One region of the Streptococcus sp. k-628 genome, then DNA from elsewhere that is predicted to be linked to it. Evidence: predicted binding sites of a transcription regulator. Region 1 holds the regulator's gene; the other holds the start of a gene.
The links. Region 1 encodes NrdR, which represses ribonucleotide reductase genes. Its sites were predicted from a motif close to ACACNATATATNGTGT; they were not measured.
Positions count from the first base shown of each region.

Region 2: nrdH (glutaredoxin-like protein NrdH) is a predicted target of NrdR. The motif match lies at 3,296-3,311, and genes of this name have one in related genera.

Region 1 is NZ_VMMZ01000009.1:58,728-76,533, forward strand. It holds gene HT730_RS01835 (hypothetical protein) at 241-1,008, opposite strand; gene HT730_RS01840 (ABC transporter ATP-binding protein) at 1,025-1,720, opposite strand; gene HT730_RS01845 (GntR family transcriptional regulator) at 1,725-2,090, opposite strand; gene nrdR (transcriptional regulator NrdR) at 2,230-2,703, shown strand; gene HT730_RS01855 (replication initiation and membrane attachment family protein) at 2,704-3,873, shown strand; gene dnaI (primosomal protein DnaI) at 3,874-4,770, shown strand; gene HT730_RS01865 (NADPH-dependent oxidoreductase) at 4,767-5,480, shown strand; gene der (ribosome biogenesis GTPase Der) at 5,494-6,804, shown strand; gene HT730_RS10385 (hypothetical protein) at 6,886-7,221, shown strand; gene HT730_RS01875 (hypothetical protein) at 7,255-8,046, shown strand; gene HT730_RS01880 (hypothetical protein) at 8,039-8,680, shown strand; gene HT730_RS01885 (ATP-binding cassette domain-containing protein) at 8,684-9,310, shown strand; gene HT730_RS01890 (hypothetical protein) at 9,345-9,635, shown strand; gene secA (preprotein translocase subunit SecA) at 9,781-12,294, shown strand; gene HT730_RS01900 (3-deoxy-7-phosphoheptulonate synthase) at 12,375-13,406, shown strand; gene HT730_RS01905 (3-deoxy-7-phosphoheptulonate synthase) at 13,408-14,439, shown strand; gene acpS (holo-ACP synthase) at 14,484-14,846, shown strand; gene alr (alanine racemase) at 14,836-15,939, shown strand; gene recG (ATP-dependent DNA helicase RecG) at 15,958-17,806, shown strand, end outside.
Region 2 is NZ_VMMZ01000055.1:488-7,146, reverse strand. It holds gene HT730_RS07445 (ClbS/DfsB family four-helix bundle protein) at 1-383, opposite strand, end outside; gene HT730_RS07440 (YkgJ family cysteine cluster protein) at 440-934, opposite strand; gene ptsP (phosphoenolpyruvate--protein phosphotransferase) at 1,069-2,802, opposite strand; gene HT730_RS07430 (phosphocarrier protein HPr) at 2,808-3,071, opposite strand; gene nrdH (glutaredoxin-like protein NrdH) at 3,422-3,640, shown strand; gene nrdE (class 1b ribonucleoside-diphosphate reductase subunit alpha) at 3,721-5,880, shown strand; gene nrdF (class 1b ribonucleoside-diphosphate reductase subunit beta) at 6,068-6,659, shown strand, end outside.

The DNA.
Region 1 (17,806 bases):
AATTGCTTATATGGGAATTTTTTAGTATGTTTTCAAAATATTATATCATATATAAAAAAGAAAGTGAGGTTGTTTATATGAATAAAAAGATGATTATAACCATGATTCTATGTATTCTAGAGTCAATAATTGTTATTGGTGTTGGCTAAAACCAAAATTAGTTAGCAATAATCTAAAAAACACAGAAAATCAATTTTTTATTAATTTGACTTTCTGTGTTTTTCTTATTTGATTTTAAAACTATTGCAAATTAACCTTGTTTCTCAAAATATAGTAGGTTCCGAGGTAAAAGATAGCTATGAAAATGAGTTCTTCAACAATACTTATACTTGCTCCCATATAGAAATGGTCATTAAGTCCTACAAGTGAATTGACATAGAAATTAGAACTAAGATTGAAGAAAAGTTCAATAAATCCAATGACGATTTGGATACCAATGTAGGCTGCAACAGCGAGTGCTGTACGGTATTCATTGAAAAGCTGTCCAATGGAAATAGCCAAGTAGATGCAGAGGATGCTGGAAATGGTATTTAGTAGGAAGGATATACCTGTAAGAAAGATCTGAGGGAGATGTGTTTCTACAAATGTAATCACATAAGAAAGAGGGATCCATTCTGGAACCGTTATGGTCACAATAATAACAGCACTTAGAACTAGGATAGCAGTGCTAATCATCGACCAGATAAAGGCACCGACTAGTTTGGCTGTGATGATATGGTGTTCAGATACTGGAAGGGTCAAAGTCAGATAGCCTTGTCGGTCATAGACACTGCCTTTAAAGCGTTTAATGATTAAGAAAAGAGTTGAAATTCCAAGTGTAATCATCAAGCCACCAAAGACGAGGGCTAGAAAAGTAAGTAAAACAGGTTGGCTTTCTTTGACAGGCAGATTGTTATAGGTCTGTGCTTGTATCCCGATAAGGGCAGAAAGGACTAGCACAGCAGCGTAGAGGGCTAAATACCACTTGTTAACATTTTTAAATTCGTAGCGAATTAAATTCCAAAACATAAATAATCTCCTTTGCTTAAGCCTTAAATTCCTGACGGAAGAGTTGGTCAATGGATTCACCCGACTCATAGCGAATATCGTCTACATTGCCTTGACGGACGACTTTACCGTCTTTGAGGAAGACAATTTCATCCAAGATTGGCTCGATATCAGAAATCAAGTGGGTAGAAATCAAAACGGTAGAAGTTGGGGAGTAGTTGTTGATAATGGTATTGAGGATATAATCACGGGCTGCTGGATCCACCCCACCAATGGGTTCGTCTAAAACGTAGAGACGAGCATCACGGCTCATAACCAAAATCAATTGGACTTTTTCCTTGTTTCCTTTTGATAGTTTCTTGAGACGACTATTTTCATCAATACCCAGGTCTGCAAGTAGATGATGGGCGCGTTCAAGATTGAAATCTTTATAGAAGGTCTTGAAGTAGGTTAGGGCCTCTTTGACCTTCATTTGCTCATTGAGATAGGTCGTATCTGGTAAATAAGCTACGATGGCCTTGGTTGCTGGGCTTGGGTCCATATCGTTGATGAGGACACGTCCTTGATCTGGTTGCAAGAGGCCATTGATTAGTTTAATCAGGGTTGTTTTTCCTGAGCCGTTTGGCCCAAGGAGACCAACAATTTTTCCAGCTGGGATGTCAAGGGAAACATTTTCAAGGGCTGGGGTTGCTCCATAGGATTTGGATACATTTTCAAATGCTAGTAATGACATAGGCTTAAACTCCTTTAATATAATCGCCGACTACGCCTGGTAGTTCTTCTTTTTCATAGCCAAAATGGGTCATGGAGGAAACGAAGTGTTCCAATTCCTCTTCCGATAATTGTTTGCGCGATTGGGCGATTAGCTCTTTATCCTCAGTCACAAATCGTCCAGTTGTGCGCTTGCTGTAGACAAAGCCTTCTCGTTCGAGGTCTGATAAGGCTCTTTGGATGGTGTTTGGATTGACACCAGCCTCGCTAGCTAGCTCTCTCACGGTTGGAAGTTGTTGATTGGCTTCCAGTGTATGGGAAACAATCTGAAGCTTGATTTTCTCCATAATCTGTAAATAGATGGGTTTTTTGTTGTCAAATGTCCAGGACATCTTGGTCTCCTTTCTTTTATCTTTTTGTCTTAATTAAATAATACAACAAAACAAAAAACTTGTCAAGCAAAAAGAAGAATTGTTTTGGGAATCGTTTAAAAAATGGTATAATGAAAAGAAAACGATAAGGAGGGAAAGGATGCGTTGTCCAAAATGTGGGGCTACCAAGTCAAGTGTTATCGATAGTCGCCAAGCAGAAGAAGGGAACACCATTCGTAGAAGACGTGAGTGCGATGAATGCCAGCACCGTTTTACAACCTACGAACGAGTAGAAGAAAGAACCTTAGTGGTTGTTAAAAAAGATGGCACACGGGAACAATTCTCCAGAGATAAAATCTTTAATGGGATTATCCGCTCAGCCCAGAAACGTCCTGTGTCAAGTGATGAAATCAACATGGTAGTCAATCGTATCGAACAGAAACTCCGTGGTCGAAATGAAAATGAAATTCAAAGTGAGGACATTGGTTCACTCGTCATGGAGGAGTTGGCTGAACTGGACGAGATTACCTATGTACGTTTTGCCAGTGTCTATCGTAGTTTTAAGGATGTCAGTGAGTTAGAGAGTCTGCTCCAACAAATCACCCAGTCCTCTAAAAAGAAAAAGGAAAGATAAATGAAGCCAATTGACCGTTTTTCTTATCTAAAGAATAATCGGGTGTCGCAAGATACCTCATCTCTGGTACAGTGCTACCTCCCGATTATCGGTCAGGAGGCACTGAGCCTTTATCTTTATACGATTAGTTTTTGGGATAATGGCAGAAAGGAATACCTCTTTTCAAGCATTCTTAACCATCTCAACTTTGGGATGGATAAACTGATAAAATCATTGAAAATCTTATCTGCTTTTAATCTCTTAACCCTTTATCAAAAGGGGGATGTTTATCAGCTAGCTATCCATGCTCCCCTTTCAAGTCAGGATTTCTTGGAACATCCTGTTTATCGTAGACTCTTGGAGAAAAAAATTGGCGATGCCGCTGTGGAGGATTTGAAAGTTGAGAGTGCTGAAGGAGAAGAAATACCTGTCTCACTCAATCAAGTCTTTCCAGACTTGGCAGAACTGGGAAGTCAAGAAGACCTTGGTCTCAAGAAGAAAGTGGCCAACGATTTTGACTTGGATCATTTTCGTCAGCTTATGGCTCGAGATGGGCTTCGCTTTGCGGATGAGCAGTCCGATGTCTTAAACCTCTTTGCCATTGCCGAGGAGAAGAAATGGACTTGGTTTGAAACTTATCAATTGGCTAAGTCAACAGCTGTTTCCCAGGTTATTTCAACCAAACGCATGCAGGAAAAAATCGCTCAAAAACCTGTTTCCTCTGACTTTAGTCCTAAGGAAGCAACCATTATCAAGGAAGCAAAAAGTAAAACTGCCTTGCAGTTCTTGGCAGAAATCAAGCAAACTCGTAAGGCAAGTATTACCCAAACAGAAAGAGACCTCTTGCAACAGATGGCTGGTTTGGGTTTGCTGGACGAAGTCATCAATATTATTCTCTTATTGACCTTTAATAAGGTAGATTCGGCAAATATCAATGAGAAATATGCCATGAAGGTAGCTAATGACTATGCCTATCAAAAAATTCATTCGGCAGAAGAGGCAGTCTTGCGCATCCGTGAACGTGGGCAGAAGAGTCAGGCTCAAAAAAGCAGTAAACCAAGTCCTACCAAGTCCAATGTACCCAAGTGGAGCAATCCAGATTATAAGAATGAAACCAGCGAGGAAACTCGTCTGGAACTAGAACGTAAGAAACAAGAACTATTAGCTCGATTAGAAAAAGGAGGAGATTAGATGGAAAGTGTCGGAGACGTACTCAAACGTCAACCTAGCCGTTTTCATTATCAAGATTTGGTCCAGAAAATCATGAAGGACCCTGATGTTGCGGCCTTTATCCAGCAAGAATCCCTGACCCCAGAGGAATTGAATCGCAGTATCTCCAAGTTTAATCAGTACATCACCGAGCGAGACAAGTTTCTTCGTGGTGATACGGATTATATTGCCAAAGGCTACAAGCCGATTTTGGTTATGAATCATGGCTATGCGGATGTTTCTTATGAAGAAACTCCTGAACTAATCGCGGCTGAAAAAGAAGCGGCTATTAAGAACCGTCTCAAGTTAATCAATCTGCCAGCCAGTCTCAGGAAAGCTAGTTTAGCTCAAGTAGACTTGGATGATTTGGGGCGCTTGCCAGTTTTTGAAAAGCTATTAGCCTTCGTGGAGCAATATCCAGCTATTCGAAAAGGTCTTTACTTATATGGAGACTTTGGTGTGGGAAAAAGTTTCATGGTGGCTGCCCTAGCCCATGATTTATCAGAAAAACGTGGTGTTTCATCCACTCTCCTCCACTATCCTAGCTTTGTCATCGATGTCAAAAATGCTATCGGTGATGGTAATGTTAAGACCTTAGTGGATGAGATTAAGCTTTCTGAAGTCCTGATTTTAGATGACATTGGTGCCGAGCAATCAACAGCTTGGGTACGTGATGAAATCCTGCAAGTCATTCTTCAATATCGGATGCAGGAAAATTTACCGACCTTTTTCACCTCCAACTTCAACTTTGAAGAATTGGAGCTGCATTTCGCTAAAGGGAAACATGGAAATGACGAAACCTGGGAAGCTAGACGGGTCATGGAACGCATCCGTTATTTGGCCGAGGAGACTCGTTTAGAAGGAGTGAATCGTCGATGACAGAAACGATTAAACTGATGAAAGGTCATACTTCAGTACGCAGGTTTAAAGAGCAAGAGATTCCCCAAGCAGACTTAAATGAGATTTTGAAATCTGCACAAATGGCCTCGTCTTGGAAGAATTTCCAATCCTACTCTGTGATTGTGGTACGAAGTCAAGAGAAGAAAGATGCCTTGTATGAATTGGTACCTCAAGAAGCCATTCGCCAGTCAGCTGTTTTTCTTCTCTTTGTTGGAGATTTGAACCGAGCAGAAAAGGGAGCCCGACTTCATACAGACTCATTCCAACCCCAAGGTGTGGAAGGTCTCTTGATTAGTTCGGTCGATGCGGCCCTTGCTGGTCAAAATGCCCTGCTGGCAGCTGAAAGCTTGGGCTATGGTGGTGTCATTATCGGTTTAGTCCGATACAAGTCAGAAGAAGTGGCAGAGCTTTTTAACCTGCCTGACTACACCTATCCTGTCTTTGGGATGGCACTGGGTCTTCCAAATGAAGAACATGAAGTCAAACCTCGCTTGCCATTGCATCAGGTGGTTTTTGAGGAAGAATATCAGGAACAAACAGTTGATGCAATCGAAGCTTATGACCGTGTACAGGCGGACTATGCTGGGGCGCGTGCGACCACAAGCTGGAGTCAGCGCCTAGCAGAACAGTTTAGTCAAGCCGAACCAAGCTCAACTAGAAAAAATCTTGAACAGAAGAAGTTATTGTAGAAAGTGAGAAATTATGGCCCTACCAACTATTGCCATTGTAGGACGTCCCAATGTTGGGAAATCAACCCTATTTAATCGGATCGCTGGTGAGCGAATCTCCATTGTAGAAGATGTCGAAGGAGTGACACGTGACCGTATCTATGCAACGGGTGAGTGGCTCAATCGTTCTTTTAGCATGATTGATACAGGAGGAATCGATGATGTCGATGCTCCTTTCATGGAACAAATCAAGCACCAGGCAGAAATTGCCATGGAAGAAGCAGATGTTATCGTCTTTGTCGTGTCTGGTAAGGAAGGAATTACCGATGCGGACGAATACGTAGCCCGTAAGCTTTATAAGACCCACAAACCAGTTATCCTCGCAGTTAACAAGGTGGACAACCCTGAGATGCGAAATGATATCTATGATTTCTATGCTCTCGGTTTGGGTGAACCGCTGCCTATCTCATCTGTCCATGGTATCGGTACAGGAGATGTGCTAGATGCTATCGTAGAAAATCTTCCAAATGAATATGAAGAAGAAAATCCAGATGTGATTAAGTTTAGCTTGATTGGTCGTCCCAACGTTGGAAAATCAAGCTTGATCAATGCTATCTTGGGAGAAGACCGTGTCATTGCCAGTCCAGTTGCTGGAACAACGCGTGACGCCATTGATACCCACTTTACAGATACAGATGGTCAAGAGTTTACCATGATTGATACAGCTGGTATGCGTAAGTCTGGTAAGGTTTATGAAAATACCGAGAAATACTCTGTCATGCGTGCCATGCGTGCTATTGACCGTTCAGATGTGGTCTTAATGGTCATCAATGCGGAAGAAGGAATCCGTGAATACGACAAGCGTATCGCAGGATTTGCCCATGAAGCTGGTAAAGGGATGATTATCGTGGTCAACAAGTGGGATACTCTTGAAAAAGACAACCATACTATGAAAAACTGGGAAGAAGATATTCGTGAGCAGTTCCAATACCTGCCTTACGCACCGATTATCTTTGTATCAGCTTTAACCAAGCAACGTCTCCACAAACTTCCTGAGATGATCAAGCAAATCAGCGAAAGTCAAAATACACGTATTCCATCAGCTGTCTTGAATGATGTGATTATGGATGCTATTGCCATTAACCCAACACCGACAGACAAAGGAAAACGTCTCAAAATCTTCTATGCGACCCAAGTGGCAACTAAACCACCAACCTTTGTCATCTTTGTCAACGAAGAAGAACTTATGCACTTTTCTTACCTGCGTTTCTTGGAAAATCAAATCCGCAAGGCCTTTGTCTTTGAGGGGACTCCAATCCATCTCATCGCAAGAAAACGCAAATAAAAAAGTAGAATCTGGAATGACATTTCCAGATTTTTTTGATATAATAAAATAATAGAAAACGCTATCAAAAAGGAGGTGTCGATGAAACATTTGTTTAAATTTATAATCTTATTTCCCTGGTTTTACTTTTTCAGCTGGATTGAAAAGGATAATAGAGAAAGTAAATTTTTCCCAATTTTTTACTATTTTTACTGGTTTTACATTCCCCTCTATGCTCTTTTTAGCCTTGCTTGGGCAGTTGTTTCAGTTCTGTTTTTCAATATCGTCTTGAGAAATTTGACAGATATCAAGTTATGGGGCATTTGGTTTCTTTTTATTCTGCTAGCCATTGGTCTGAATAGGTTAACTTATTTCTGTTTCAAAAAAATGCTTCGCTTGAGACGAGAACTAGGGAAGTCTAAAGCGGCGAGACATTGATTTATATCGGTTTTTATTTATAGGAGGTGGCTTATGAAGATTCCTCTCTTAACTTTGGCAAGGCATAAATTTGTTTATGTCTTGCTTACTTTGCTTTTTCTTGCTTTGGTTTATCGTGATGTTTTGATGACTTATTTCTTTTTTGATATTCATGCGCCCGATCTAGCTAAATTCGATGGACAAGCAATTAAAAATGACTTATTAAAATCAGCATTAGATTTTCGTATTCTCCAGTTCAATCTAGGTTTTTATCAATCATTTATTATTCCAATCATCATTGTTTTGCTAGGTTTTCAATATATTGAGCTGAAAAATAAAGTTTTACGATTGAGTATTGGAAGAGAAGTGAGTTATCAAGGGTTAAAAAGAAAGTTGACTTTTCAAGTTGCAAGTATCCCTTGTGTGATATATTTAGTGACTGTGCTGATAATTGCAATCATAACCTATTTCTTTGGGACTTTTTCGCCTTTGGAATGGAATTCTCTATTTTCTGATGGAAGTAGTTTACAAAGGCTTCTAGATGGAGAAATAAAAAGTTATTTGTTTTTTATGTGTGTCCTTCTAATCGGTATCTTCATCAATTCGGTCTATTTTTTAAAAATAGTTGATTATTTAGGGAATGTGACTCGTTCGGCAATCGCCTATTTGATGTTTCTTTGGCTTGGTTCTATGATGCTCTATAGTATCTTGCCATACTATATGGTTCCTATGACGAGTTTGATGCAAGCTAGCTATGGGGATGTCAGTTTGATGAGACTCTTTACTCCTTATATCCTTTATATTGTCCCCTATATGGTACTTAAAAAATATGAAGATAATGTTTAAGAACTTTAACAATACTTGGCTAAAGAGAAAGATCGTTTTACTACTTCGTATAGTTCTGATGATGATTTTGATTAACTATCTATTGTCAATAGCGGTTCAAAAGCAGGATGTTTTTCTCTTTTTCAAGAGGGAATTGATTTCAATCTTTTCCTATAATGACTATTCTGAAGCGAATTTAGAAATCCCCAAACTCTTGTTAAATCTTTCGCTTTTCATGGTAGGATGGCTCTCTGTCATTTTACTTGAAAGTGATTTGGCAGACCATTACCATCACTTAATTCGCTATCAATCAAGCTCCTTTTTCGATTATACAAGGAAACGATTGGTTGTCATCTCTAAATTTTTTATTCAAGATTTATTTGTCTGGTTTCTTGGTTTACTTCCTCTAGGAATTCATTTCAAAACAGTCGCACTTTTCTTTTTACTTGCTCAGTTAATGATCTTGTACTTACTACTGTCTTATCTGATAGCACTTATTAGTGCGGGCGCTGGTTTTTCCTTTTTTCTCTATTTTTTAGCATTTGTGGGACAAGAATGGATGATGGATCATATTGTAACAGTGTATTTAGTACTCTTAAGTTTATTAGTTATGTTGATTGTTAGTCGCTTGGAAGAGAAATTTAAGAAAGGATAAACGATGAGACTTGAAATTATAAATGGACAGAAAATTTATGGGAAAAGACCTATTTTAAATGAGTTGAATCTGGTCTTTCAATCAGGAAATATTTATGGTCTTAAAGGTGATAATGGATCTGGCAAGACGGTTCTTTTAAAGGTACTTGCTGGTTATATTAAGCTTGACAAAGGAAAAGTTCTTCAAGATGGGAAAGTTTACGGGGTAAAAAATCATTATATTCAGGATGCAGGGGTTTTAATTGAAAAAGTCGAGTTTTTATCTCATTTATCCCTTAGAGAAAATTTGGAACTGTTAAGGTATTTTTCATCTAAAGTTACGGAAAAAAGAATTGCCGATTGGATTCAATACTATGATTTACGGGAATTTGAAGACATTGAATACCGTCATTTATCCTTAGGAACGAAACAAAAAATGGCTTTGATTCAAGCCTTTATTGCCGAACCATCTATACTCTTTCTCGATGAACCTATGAATGCTTTAGATGAGAAGAGTGTGAGGTTAACCAAACAGGTCATTTTATCTTACCTGAAAAAAGAAAATGGTCTGGTTATCCTGACGTCGCACATATCGGAAGATATTTCAGACCTTTGTACAGATGTATTAGTTGTCGAAAATGGGCATATATAGTATTCAAAAGATATACAAGCTTAGGAGGTAGCTTATGGCACATCTAAAATCATTTATTACACGCTATTCTAAGGTCTATATTGGTTTAGTTCTGTTGATCTGGATTGCTTTCTTCTTTGTTCCTTGGGATAAACCAGTTCTGGGAATATCTATCAATCTCTTAATCATACAGAAAGTCTTGCTAGTTTTTGGTATTCTGTCTATTTTGATGGCCTTGCTGTCCAAGAAAGTCAGTCTCTTTGTTTTTGGATTGATCTGCTGTTTTTCTCTTTGGATAAATCTATTTATCCTATTTGCGATTTTGCCGATTTTTGTTGGCAATTAAAGCATCATAAAAGTCAGAGAGGTTAGCTTGGAAACTAGCCTCTTTTTCCTTTTCAAAATGGGGATTCTTCCTTGAAAATAATCAGTAATTGTGCTAAAATTAAAAGAACATTCTAAAATATTCGGAATTTAAAGTAAGGAAAAACATGGCTAATATTTTAAAAACAATTATCGAAAATGATAAAGGAGAAATCCGTCGTCTGGAAAAGATGGCTGACAAGGTTTTCAAATACGAAGACCAAATGGCTGCTTTGACTGACGACCAACTAAAAGCAAAAACAGTTGAATTTAAAGAACGTTATCAAAATGGAGAATCACTGGATTCATTGCTTTATGAAGCATTTGCGGTTGTCCGTGAGGGTGCCAAACGTGTCCTAGGTCTCTTCCCATATAAGGTTCAGGTCATGGGGGGAATCGTTCTTCACCATGGTGACGTGCCAGAGATGCGTACAGGGGAAGGGAAAACCTTGACTGCGACTATGCCGGTATACCTCAATGCCCTTTCAGGTAAAGGGGTTCACGTAGTTACAGTTAACGAATACCTGTCAGAACGTGACGCGACTGAGATGGGTGAATTGTACTCTTGGCTTGGCTTGTCAGTAGGAATCAACTTGGCTGCCAAATCTCCAATGGAGAAAAAAGAAGCCTATGAGTGTGATATTACCTACTCAACCAACTCAGAAATCGGATTTGACTATCTTCGTGATAACATGGTCGTTCGTGCTGAAAACATGGTACAACGCCCGCTCAACTATGCCTTGGTCGATGAGGTTGACTCTATCTTGATTGACGAGGCTCGTACACCTTTAATCGTATCAGGTGCTAACGCAGTTGAAACCAGTCAGCTCTACCACATGGCAGACCACTATGTAAAATCTTTGGACAAAGACGACTACATCATCGATGTGCAGTCTAAGACTATTGGTTTGTCTGATTCAGGGATTGACAAGGCTGAAAGTTACTTCAAGCTTGAAAACCTTTATGACATTGAAAACGTAGCTCTGACTCACTTTGTCGATAACGCCCTTCGTGCCAACTACATCATGCTTCTCGATATTGACTATGTGGTCAGCGAAGAGCAAGAAATCTTGATCGTTGACCAATTTACAGGTCGTACCATGGAAGGTCGTCGTTATTCTGATGGCTTGCACCAAGCTATTGAAGCTAAAGAAGGTGTGCCAATTCAGGATGAAACCAAGACATCTGCCTCAATCACTTACCAAAATCTTTTCCGTATGTACAAGAAATTGTCTGGTATGACAGGTACAGGTAAGACTGAGGAAGAAGAATTCCGTGAAATCTACAACATTCGTGTTATTCCAATCCCAACAAACCGTCCTGTTCAACGTATTGACCACTCAGACCTTCTTTATGCAAGTATCGAGGCTAAGTTTAAAGCGGTTGTCGAAGACGTTAAGGCTCGTTACCAAAAAGGTCAGCCTGTCTTGGTTGGTACAGTAGCGGTTGAAACAAGTGACTACATTTCTAAGAAATTGGTCGCAGCTGGTGTTCCTCACGAAGTCTTGAATGCCAAAAACCATTATAGAGAAGCCCAAATCATCATGAATGCTGGTCAACGTGGTGCCGTTACCATCGCAACCAACATGGCCGGTCGTGGTACCGACATCAAGCTTGGTGAAGGAGTTCGTGAACTTGGAGGACTTTGTGTGATTGGTACAGAACGCCATGAAAGCCGTCGTATCGATAACCAGCTTCGTGGACGTTCAGGTCGTCAAGGAGACCCAGGTGAGTCACAATTCTACCTATCTCTTGAAGATGACTTGATGAAACGTTTTGGTTCTGAACGCTTGAAGGGAATCTTTGAACGTCTCAACATGTCTGAAGAGGCCATTGAGTCTCGTATGTTGACGCGTCAGGTTGAAGCAGCTCAGAAACGTGTCGAAGGAAATAACTATGATACTCGTAAACAAGTCCTTCAATACGATGATGTCATGCGTGAACAACGTGAGATTATCTACGCTCAACGTTACGATGTCATTACTGCAGACCGTGACTTGGCACCTGAAATTCAGTCTATGATTAAACGCACGATTGAACGTGTCGTTGATGGTCATGCGCGTGCCAAACAAGATGAAAAACTAGAAGCGATTTTGAACTTTGCTAAGTACAACTTGCTTCCAGAAGATTCTATTACGATGGAAGACTTGTCAGGCTTGTCTGATAAGGCCATTAAGGAAGAACTCTTCCAACGTGCCTTGCAAGTTTACGATAGTCAGGTTTCAAAACTACGTGATGAAGAAGCGGTTAAAGAATTCCAAAAAGTCTTGATTCTACGAGTGGTAGATAACAAGTGGACAGATCATATCGATGCCCTTGATCAATTGCGTAATGCGGTTGGACTTCGTGGCTATGCTCAGAACAACCCTGTTGTTGAGTATCAGGCAGAAGGTTTCCGTATGTTCAATGATATGATTGGTTCGATTGAGTTTGATGTGACACGCTTGATGATGAAAGCACAAATTCATGAACAAGAAAGACCACAGGCAGAACGCCATATCAGTACAACAGCGACTCGCAATATCGCTGCCCACCAAGCAAGTATGCCAGAAGATTTGGATTTGAGCCAGATTGGACGCAATGAACTTTGCCCATGTGGTTCTGGTAAGAAGTTTAAAAACTGTCACGGTAAAAGACAATAAAATGAGATAGTTTAGAGGCGGATACCTTGTGAAAAGTAAATTTTTACTTGGTATCCGTTTGCTTTATAAGGAGATGAGTTATGGTATTTACAGCAAAAAGTCCTAAAATCAATATTGAAGAAGTTCGTGCCTTGTCAAAATTAGAAGGTCGGGCTTTGGAGAGAAAATCACAGCGTGATCAAGAGCTAGAAGCCATTATACGTGGAGAAGACCAACGAATTCTCTTGGTAATCGGGCCATGCTCATCTGACAATGAAGAAGCTGTTCTTGAGTACGCTAAGCGTTTGGCAGTCTTACAAGAAGAAGTGGCAGACCGTATCTTTATGGTTATGCGTGTTTATACTGCCAAACCCCGTACCAACGGAGATGGTTACAAGGGCTTGATTCACCAACCTAATGCGACAGAAGCACCAAGCCTCATCAACGGAATCAAAGCTGTGCGCCATCTTCACTATCGTGTTATCACGGAAACTGGTATGACAACAGCTGATGAAATGCTTTATCCTGAAAATCTTCCTCTTGTAGATGATTTGATTTCTTACATGGCGGTTGGTGCCCGTTCAGTTGAAGACCAGCAACACCGCTTTGTGGCCAGTGGAGCAGATTTCGCGACTGGCTTTAAAAATCCAACCTCTGGAAATCTCAATGTCATGTTTAATGGGATTTATGCTGCTCAAAACAAACAAAGTTTCCTTTTCCTAGGAAAAGAAGTGGAAACAACTGGGAACCCGCTTTCGCACGCCATTCTTCGTGGTGCTCTTAATGAGTATGGAAAAAATATTCCCAACTACTATTATGACAATTTAATTGACACCATTGCTCAGTATGAGAAAATGGGCTTGGAAAATCCCTTTATCATCATTGATACCAATCATGACAATTCTGGTAAGCAGTATATGGAACAGATCCGAATTGTCCGCCAGACCTTGATTAACCGTGCTTGGAATGAAAAAATCAAGCAGTTCGTTCGTGGTTTTATGATTGAGTCTTATCTGGAAGATGGTCGACAAAATGAGCCAGAAGTATTTGGCAAGTCTATCACAGACCCTTGCCTGGGTTGGGATAACACAGAAGCCCTTGTCAGAGAAATTTACAAAACGTTAGGAGAATAAGATGGCATTTATTGAAAAAGGTCAAGAAATCGATATTGAAGCAATCAAGGCAGAAACCCAATTGTCTGCGGAAGCCTTGCGACTAAAGGAGCGCCGTGATAGAGAATTGGCAGATATTATTTCAGGAGAAGATGACCGGATCCTTTTGGTGATTGGTCCTTGCTCGTCTGACAATGAAGAGGCTGTCTTGGAATATGCTCGACGTTTATCCGCCTTGCAAAAGAGGGTAGCGGACAAGATTTTCATGGTTATGCGCGTGTATACTGCTAAGCCTCGTACTAACGGAGACGGCTATAAGGGCTTGGTGCACCAGCCAGATACTTCTAAGGCTCCAAGCCTGATTAACGGTTTGCAGGCTGTGCGCCAGTTGCACTACCGCGTGATTACAGAGACTGGTTTGACGACGGCAGATGAGATGCTTTATCCGTCAAATCTAATCTTGGTGGATGACTTGGTCAGCTACCATGCTGTTGGAGCTCGTTCTGTGGAAGACCAAGAGCACCGCTTTGTGGCTTCTGGGATTGATGCACCAGTAGGGATGAAAAATCCAACCTCAGGAAATTTGGGTGTTATGTTTAACGCCATCTATGCTGCTCAAAACAAGCAAACCTTCCTTTATCATGGGCAGGAAGTTGAGACTTCAGGTAATCCTTTGGCCCATGTTATCCTCCGTGGAGCAGTCAACGAGTATGGCAATTATATGCCGAATTACTACTATGAAAACCTACTCCAAGCCATTGAACGCTATGAAACTATGGGACTTGAAAATCCTTTTATCCTCATTGACACCAACCATGATAACTCAGGCAAGCAATATATGGAGCAGATTCGAATTGTTCGCCAGACCTTGCAGAATCGTGATTGGAATGAGAAGATTAAAAAGACGGTTCGAGGATTTATGATTGAATCTTACCTAGCAGATGGTCGTCAAAATCAACCAGAGGTCTTTGGTTGCTCTATTACGGATCCTTGCTTGGGTTGGGAAAATACAGAGGCTTTGGTAGAAGAGATTTATGCTACCTTGACAAAATAAGTGAAAAGGATGGAGTTGGGGAATCTCAACTCCTTTTGATGAGAATGATAGTTGGACACGGAATTGACATCGAAGAATTGGCTTCGATAGAAAGCGCAGTTACACGACATGAAGGATTTGCTAAGCGCGTGCTGACAGCCAAGGAAATGGAACGGTTTAACAGTCTTAAAGGGCGCAGGCAAATCGAATATTTGGCAGGTCGCTGGTCGGCTAAGGAGGCCTTTTCCAAGGCTATGGGAACGGGTATTGGCAAGCTCGGTTTTCAGGATTTGGAAGTCTTGAACAATGAACGCGGGGCGCCTTATTTTAGTCAGTCACCATTCTCAGGAAGTATTTGGCTGTCTATCAGCCACACCGATCAGTTTGTGACAGCCAGTGTCATTTTGGAGGAAAATCATGAAAGCTAGTCCGCATAGACCAACCAAGGCTCTGATTCATCTGGGAGCTATTCGACAAAATATTCAGCAAATGGGGGCTCATATCCCTCAAGGAACGCTCAAGTGGGCAGTGGTCAAGGCCAATGCTTACGGTCATGGAGCAGTAACCGTTGCTAAGGCGATTCAAGATGATGTAGATGGCTTTTGCGTTTCCAATATTGATGAAGCCATTGAACTCAGACAGGCTGGACTGAGCAAGCGAATCCTCATTTTAGGAGTTTCTGAGCTAGAAGCTGTTGCTCTAGCTAAAGAATACGATATCACCTTGACGGTGGCTGGGCTGGAGTGGGTTCAAGCCCTCTTAGATAGGGAAGAAGACCTAACTGGATTGACAGTCCACCTCAAGATTGATTCAGGAATGGGACGGATTGGCTTTCGAGAGGCTTGTGAGGCTGAGCAGGCTCAAGACTTGCTCCAACAACATGGTGCTCGTGTTGAAGGGATTTTTACCCACTTTGCTACTGCTGATGAGGAATCAGATACCTACTTTAATATCCAGCTAGAACGGTTTAAAACTATTTTAGCTAGTATGAAAGGTCTTCCAGATTTGGTTCACGCAAGTAATTCGGCAACGACTCTTTGGCATGCAGAGACTATTTTCAATGCGGTTCGTATGGGAGATGCCATGTATGGTCTTAACCCTAGCGGAGAGGTCTTGGACTTACCCTATGACTTGAAACCAGCCTTGACCTTGGAGTCTGCTCTGGTTCATGTCAAGACAGTTCCATCTGGGGCTTGCATGGGTTACGGGGCGACCTATCAGGCAGATAGCGAGCAAGTCATCGCGACGGTACCAATTGGCTATGCGGATGGTTGGACACGAGACATGCAGAATTTCTCTGTCTTGGTAGATGGCCAAGCTTGCCCAATCGTCGGTCGGGTTTCGATGGACCAGATTACCATTCGTCTGCCTAAGCTTTATCCGCTAGGAACCAAGGTAACCTTGATTGGCTCCAACGGTGACAAGGAAATCACTGCAACTCAGGTAGCTGCCTACCGTGGGACTATTAACTATGAGGTGGTTTGTCTCCTCAGCGACCGCATTCCGAGAGAATATTATTAGAAAAGAAAGGAGTGGAGCATGAATCTACATCAACCCTTGCATATCTTACCTGGTGTGGGACCAAAGTCAGCAGAAAAATACGCCAAACTAGGAATTGAAAATTTGCAAGATCTCTTGCTCTACTTTCCTTTCCGTTACGAAGATTTTAAGACCAAGCAGGTGCTGGAACTGGAAGACGGGGAAAAGGCAGTTCTGTCTGGTCAAGTCGTGACTCCTGCCAGTGTCCAGTATTATGGTTTCAAACGCAATCGTCTACGCTTTAGTCTCAAGCAGGGAGAAGTTGTTTTTGCGGTGAATTTCTTTAACCAGCCCTATCTAGCAGATAAGATAGAGTTGGGAGCAACTCTTGCTGTCTTTGGAAAATGGGACCGTGCCAAGGCTAGTTTGACTGGGATGAAGGTCCTGGCTCAGGTGGAAGATGACCTCCAACCTGTCTATCGCTTGGCTCAGGGAATCAGTCAGGCCAGTCTGGTCAAGGTTATCAAGACGGCCTTTGATCAGGGATTGGACCTCTTGATTGAGGAAAATCTTCCCCAGTCTTTACTGGACAAATACAAACTCATGTCCCGTTGTCAGGCCGTTCGTGCCATGCATTTTCCTAAGGATTTGGCAGAATACAAGCAGGCCCTTCGCCGTATCAAGTTTGAGGAACTCTTTTATTTCCAAATGCAATTGCAGACGCTTAAGTCTGAAAATAGAGTTCAGGGAAGCGGTCTGGTTCTGGAGTGGTCTCAGGAAAAAGTGACAGCAGTTAAAGCAAGTCTTCCTTTTGCCCTGACCCCAGCTCAAGAAAAAAGTTTGCTGGAAATTTTAACCGATATGAAGTCCGACCACCACATGAATCGTCTCCTACAAGGGGATGTGGGGAGTGGAAAAACGGTAGTCGCTGGTTTGGCCATGTTTGCAGCGGTGACAGCTGGCTACCAAGCAGCCCTCATGGTACCAACAGAAATTCTCGCAGAGCAACACTTTGAGAGTCTACAGAGTCTCTTTCCAGACCTAAAACTGGCTCTCTTGACAGGTTCCTTAAAAGCTGCAGAAAAGAGAGAAGTCTTGGAGACCATTGCCAAGGGTGAGGCTGATTTGATTATCGGAACCCACGCTCTGATTCAGGATGGAGTAGATTATGCTCGTCTTGGTTTGATTATCATCGATGAGCAACACCGTTTTGGTGTGGGGCAAAGGCGTATTTTACGGGAAAAAGGGGATAATCCAGACGTACTCATGATGACGGCGACTCCCATTCCACGGACGCTGGCTATCACAGCCTTTGGTGATATGGATGTTTCCATTATCGACCAGATGCCTGTGGGTCGGAAGCCTATTGTGACGCGCTGGATCAAGCATGAGCAACTACCTCAGGTCTTGATTTGGTTAGAGGGGGAAATTCAAAAAGGTTCTCAAGCCTATGTCATCTCTCCCTTGATTGAAGAATCAGAAGCTCTGGATTTGAAAAATGCCATTGCCTTATCAGAGGAGTTGACGGCTCATTTTGCAGGCAAGGCAGAGGTGGCTCTTCTACATGGTAAGATGAAGAGTGACGAAAAAGACCAGATCATGCAGGAGTTCAAAGAGCGAAAAACGGATATTCTAGTTTCGACAACGGTTATCGAGGTTGGGGTTAACGTTCCCAATGCGACTGTTATGATTATCATGGATGCCGATCGCTTTGGTCTGAGCCAGCTTCACCAGCTCAGAGGTCGTGTCGGTCGGGGGGACAAGCAGTCCTATGCTGTTCTCGTTGCCAATCCCAAGACTGATTCTGGGAAAGACCGCATGCGCATCATGACAGAAACGACCAATGGATTTGTCCTTGCGGAGGAAGATTTGAAAATGCGGGGTTCAGGAGAGATTTTTGGAACCAGAC
Region 2 (6,659 bases), on a different contig from region 1:
AACTCTAAAACCTCTCTATGTGATTGTTCTAGGAGTCTAGTCGCTTCTTCTAAGGAGGTTTTCTGGTGCTTCTTCCAAAAAGCGACATTCATTTCTCCATAAGTTTTCCAATTATAAGCTTCAGGAAGAAAAGATCTTTCGTGACCTTTTTGATTAGAATGTACCCAGGTCAAAAGTAACTGCTGCCATTCATAAAGATGGATCAAGACATCCCGCAGGTTTTTATCCCTTTTCCAGTGAGCTTCTTTTTTCTTTGGGTCTCTTGAAAAATCAAATGGAGTCTGTAGCTCATCTTCACTTAGTTGGGAGATGAAACGATTGAGCTTTTCATAATTTTCCTTAGAGGATAATACTAATTCCTCTTTCGTTCTCGGTCTAGGCACAGAGTTCTCCCTTCATATTGTTAGTTATTATTAGAAATTTTTTATCCTTTAACTCTCTATAACTTATCCTTTAATTTCTCCACAAAGAGATAGGCTGCTGGACAGGTTAAGGTATTCTTAATCGTCAGATGGTTGATTTGATGGATCTTTTTACGGTCCGTATGGGGAAATTCACGACAGGCCTTTGGACGAACATCATAGATAGAACAGAGATTATCTCCTCCTAAAAATGGGCAAGGCATGGATTTAAAAACCTTGTCCCCATCTTCATCTACTTGCAAAAACTCTGCTTCAAAAGCAGGTAATTTCATTTTAAAATACTTGGCGATACGAGTGATGTCTGCTTCCTTGAAGTCAGGCCCCAATGTCTTGCAACAGTTGGCACAGGCGGTGCAGTCAATCTCCGAAAAGACTTCTTGGTGAATCTGCTGGGCTATCTTGTCTAGGTTTTTAGGAGGTTTTTTCTTTAGATTGGCTAAAACTTTACGGTGCTCCTTCTGCTTTTGCAAGGCCAGCTGGTGATAATACTCAATATCAATTTCTTTAGACATGGTTTCTCTCTTATTCTATTTACTTTCCCCTATTATACCATGCCTCCGGAGCATTTAAAAGTGTACTTTACAAGACTATACTTTTCTAAGATGCGTCAAAAAAACCTTGCAACTAGGTTACAAGGTTAATGACATTAATCGAAGTTAACGTATTCTTTTTGAAGTTCAAGAACTTCTTCCATTGTTGAACACTCTGTAAGGGCACGGTTTGCGTACTCTTCCATCTTAGCAGTATCCAATTTCTTCATCAAGCTACGTGTACGAAGGACAGATGTCGCTGACATAGAGAATTCATCCAAGCCCATTCCGACAAGAAGTGGAACAGCTTTTTGGTCACCAGCCATCTCACCACACATACCAGCCCATTTACCTTCAGCGTGAGCTGCCTTGATAACGTTGTTGATCAAGCGAAGGATTGATGGGTTATATGGTTGGTAAAGGTATGAAACTTGTTCGTTCATACGGTCTGCCGCCATTGAGTATTGGATCAAGTCGTTTGTACCAATTGACATGAAGTCTACTTCTTTTGCAAATTGGTCTGCAAGCATGGCTGCTGCAGGAATTTCAATCATGATACCAACTTGGATGTCATCCGCAACTGCAACACCTTCAGCAAGAAGGTTTGCTTTTTCTTCTTCATAAACTGCTTTAGCTGCACGGAATTCTTTCAAAAGGGCAACCATTGGGAACATGATACGCAATTGACCATGAACAGAAGCACGAAGAAGGGCACGGATCTGTGTACGGAACATTGCATCTCCAGTTTCAGAAATAGAGATACGAAGGGCACGGAATCCAAGGAATGGGTTCATTTCGTGTGGCATATCGAAGTAAGGAAGTTCCTTATCTCCACCAATATCCATTGTACGAACAACCACTGGTTTACCATTCATTCCCTCAAGAACAGCCTTGTATGCTTCATACTGCTCGTCTTCTGTTGGGAAATCTTGAGAATCCATGTACAAGAACTCTGTACGGTAAAGTCCAACAGCTTCTGCACCGTTGTTGTTAACACCTTCAACGTCTTTTGGAGTACCGATGTTAGCAGCCAACTCAAAGTGTTTACCGTCAGCAGTCACTGTTTGAGCATCTTTCAAAAGTGCCCATTCAGCTTTTTGTTTAGCATAAGCTTCACCAGCTGCTTTAAATTCTGCCGCTTGTTCATCTGTTGGGTTGATAATCACTTCACCAGTAATTCCGTTAACGGCAAGGATATCACCGTCTTTGACGATTTCAGTGATGTTATTTGTTCCCAATACAGCTGCAATTTCAAGTGTACGTGCCATGATAGCTGAGTGGCTTGTACGTCCACCGATGTTTGTGACAAAAGCTTTTACAAAGTTTTTGTCCAATTGAGCTGTATCAGATGGTGTTAAGTCATGTGCAATCACGATTACTTCTTCATTGATAGAAGCTGGGTTTGGCAATTTCTTACCAAGAAGGTTTGCCAAGACACGTTTTGTCACGTCGCGGATATCCGCTGCACGTTCTTGCATGTATGGGTTGTCTTCCATACCTTCAAAGATCGTGATGAACATGTCAGTCACTTCTTTAAGACCTGCTTCTGCATTGACTTTCTTAGCACGAATTGTTTCTTTAATCTGACCAATCAATTCTGGGTCAGAAAGAACCATCAAATGAGCGTCAAAAACTTGAGCCGCTTCTTCACCAAGCGTACCTACAGCTTTCTCGCGGATAAGAGAAAGCTCGTTTTGAGAAGCTTCAAGAGCAACATCCAAACGAGCCTCTTCTGCGTTTGTATCTTCGACTGAAACAGTTTCGAATGACAAATCCGGTTGAACGAGTAGATATGCTTTTGCAACTGCAACACCGTCAGATGCTGCGATTCCTTTAAGCATTTCTGTCATTTCCCTTATGCCAATCCTTCTTTTTCCATTGTTTCTGAGATTGCAGCGATAGCGTCATCTGCATCTGCACCTTCAGCTGAGATAGTTACGTCAGCACCTTGGCCAACACCAAGACTCATAACACCCATAATTGATTTAAGGTTAACTGATTTACCTTTGTACTCAAGAGTGATATCTGAAGCAAATTTGCTAGCAGTTTGTACCAACAATGTTGCTGGACGCGCGTGAATACCTGTTTCTGCCACTACGTGGAAATCTTTAGAAGCCATAGTTTGACTCTCCTTTTGTTCTTTCTTTTTTTGAGTTATATGTGATAACCCTTACAGTTTGGTATTATACCATCTTCTAGGATTTTTTTCAAGCATTTTCTGGATTTTCCTTCAATTTCCTTTCAGATAACTTGCTGAAAATCTTCTGTCCTAGATAACAAAACACAGGATATAGTTTCTTTAAAAACGATTTATAGGATAATCATTGCTATTTTATAAAGCAAACACTACATATTGTGCTTTGTGAGCTTGACTAGAAAAACAGACCACTATATTTAGTTCAAATCATTGACAAATTTTTATTTTCTGATATACTAGGATAGTATTAAATTTTAAAGAGGAGTTACACAATGGTAACCGTTTATTCTAAAAACAATTGTGTCCAATGTAAAATGACCAAGCGTTTCTTGGACAGTAATAACGTTGAATATAAAGAAATCAATCTTGATGAGCAGCCTGAGTACATCGATCAAGTCAAAGAACTCGGTTTTAGCGCAGCTCCTATTATTCAAACACCAACTGAAGTCTTTTCAGGTTTCCAACCAGGAAAACTGAAACAATTAGCATAATCTTAGTACATCGTCCAGAAGAAACTGCTTCTAGGGCTAACTTAGAAGCCTTTCTTTTGTAATTAGATAAGGGAAATTTTATGGGATTAAAACATCTTGAGGACGTGACTTACTTCCGTCTCAATAACGAAATCAACCGTCCTGTCAATGGACAAATCATGCTTCATAAAGATAAGGAAGCCTTGGACGCCTTCTTTAAAGAAAATGTCGTTCCAAACACTATGGTTTTTGATTCAATTAAAGATAAAATCAACTACCTCATTGAACATAACTACATCGAAACAGCCTTTATCAAGAAATACCGTCCAGAGTTCTTGGAAGAATTGTCGCAATTTATTAAAGAACAAAACTTCCAATTCAAGTCTTTCATGGCAGCTTATAAGTTTTACAATCAATATGCTTTGAAAACTAACGACGGTGAATACTATCTTGAAAGTATGGAAGACCGTGTCTTCTTTAACGCCCTTTATTTCGCTGATGGGAATGAAGCTGTTGCAATCGATATTGCCAATGAAATCATCCACCAACGCTACCAACCTGCTACTCCTTCTTTCCTCAATGCTGGACGTGCTCGTCGTGGAGAGTTGGTATCATGTTTCCTGATTCAGGTAACTGATGATATGAACTCTATCGGACGTTCTATCAACTCAGCTCTTCAACTTTCACGTATTGGTGGTGGTGTGGGAATTACCCTCAGCAACCTTCGTGAAGCAGGGGCACCTATCAAGGGGTATGAAGGAGCAGCTTCTGGCGTCGTACCAGTCATGAAACTTTTCGAAGATAGCTTCTCTTACTCAAACCAATTGGGTCAACGTCAAGGTGCTGGTGTTGTCTACCTCAATGTCTTTCACCCAGATATCATCGCCTTCCTTTCAACTAAGAAAGAAAATGCCGATGAAAAAGTTCGTGTTAAGACCCTTTCACTTGGTGTTGTAGTACCCGATAAATTCTACGAATTGGCGCGTAAAAATGAAGAAATGTACCTCTTCAGCCCTTACTCTGTAGAAAAAGAATACAATGTGCCATTCAACTACATCGACATTACTGAAAAATACGATGAATTGGTCGCAAATCCAAATATTCGCAAGACAAAAATCAAGGCGCGTGATTTGGAAACTGAAATCTCTAAATTGCAACAAGAGTCTGGCTACCCTTATGTCGTCAACATCGATACTGCTAACCGTGCAAATCCTGTTGATGGAAAGATTATCATGAGTAACTTGTGTTCTGAGATTCTTCAAGTCCAAGAACCAAGCTTGATCAACGATGCTCAAGAATTCCTTCAAATGGGGACGGATGTTTCATGTAACCTTGGTTCAACCAACGTGGTCAACATGATGACTTCACCTGACTTTGGTCGCTCAATCCGTGCTATGGTTCGTGCTTTAACTTTCGTTACAGATAGTTCACACATCGTAGCTGTACCAACTATTGACCATGGAAATAGCCAAGCTCATACCTTTGGTCTTGGTGCCATGGGACTTCACAGCTACCTTGCACAACAACTGATTGAATATGGATCGCCTGAGTCTGTTGAATTTACAAGCATCTACTTTATGCTTATGAACTACTGGACTTTGATTGAGTCAAACAATATTGCTCGTGAACGTGGTATTACCTTCCACAACTTTGAAAAATCAGACTATGCTAAGGGAAGCTACTTTGATAAGTATATAACTGGCGAGTTTGTTCCAAAATCAGACCGTGTTAAAGAACTCTTCAAAGATGTCTTTATCCCAAGTGCTGCTGACTGGGCTGAACTTCGCGACAAGGTTCAAGCAGATGGTCTTTACCACCAAAACCGCCTTGCTGTAGCGCCAAATGGTTCTATCAGTTACATCAATGACGTCTCTGCTTCTATCCACCCGATTACGCAACGTATCGAAGAACGCCAAGAAAAGAAAATCGGTAAAATCTACTATCCTGCTGCTGGCTTGTCAACAGAAACCATTCCTTACTACACTTCTGCCTACGACATGGATATGCGTAAGGTGATTGATGTTTACGCTGCTGCAACTGAACACGTGGATCAAGGACTTTCACTCACTCTCTTTATGCGTAGTGACATTCCAAAAGGTCTTTACGAATGGAAGAAAGAAAATAAACAAACGACACGTGACTTGTCTATCCTTCGTAACTATGCCTTTAACAAGGGTATCAAGTCTATCTACTACGTCCGTACCTTTACAGACGATGGTGGAGAAGTCGGTGCCAACCAATGTGAAAGCTGTGTGATTTAGTTTCTAGCATAGAAACACTATTTTTCCCTAAGCAGCACTGATAAAATCAAATCTACTATGTCATAACATAATTTATGTAACATTTTAAAAGTTGGGCTTCCGACTTTTTGTGCGATACTCCTATAGAATTATGGTGAAATAGAAATAATTGTGAGTTCGCAATACTAAACACAGAAAGAGATTTCAAATGGAAACTTACTACAAAGCCATTAACTGGAATGCCATCGAAGATGTCATCGATAAATCAACTTGGGAAAAGTTGACAGAGCAATTCTGGCTCGATACACGTATTCCCTTGTCAAATGACTTGGATGACTGGAGAAAACTATCTAACAAAGAGAAAGACTTGGTCGGAAAAGTTTTTGGTGGTTTAACCCTTCTTGATACCATGCAATCTGAAACAGGGGTTGAAGCCCTTCGCGCAGACATCCGTACACCACATGAAGAAGCTGTTTTCAATAACATCCAATTTATGGAATCTGTCCACGCTAAATCTTATTCATCAATCTTTTCTACCTTGAATACCAAGGCTGAGATTGAAGAAATTTTCGAATGGACCAATACCAATCCTTATCTGCAAAAGAAGGCTGAGATTGTCAACGAAATCTACCTAAACGGTAGCCCACTTGAAAAGAAAGTTGCCAGTGTCTTCCTCGAAACCTTCCTCTTCTACTCTGGTTTCTTCACTCCCCTCTACTATCTTGGTAACAACAAACTTGCCAACGTTGCGGAAATCATCAAATTGATTATTCGTGACGAGTCTGTTCACGGAACCTACA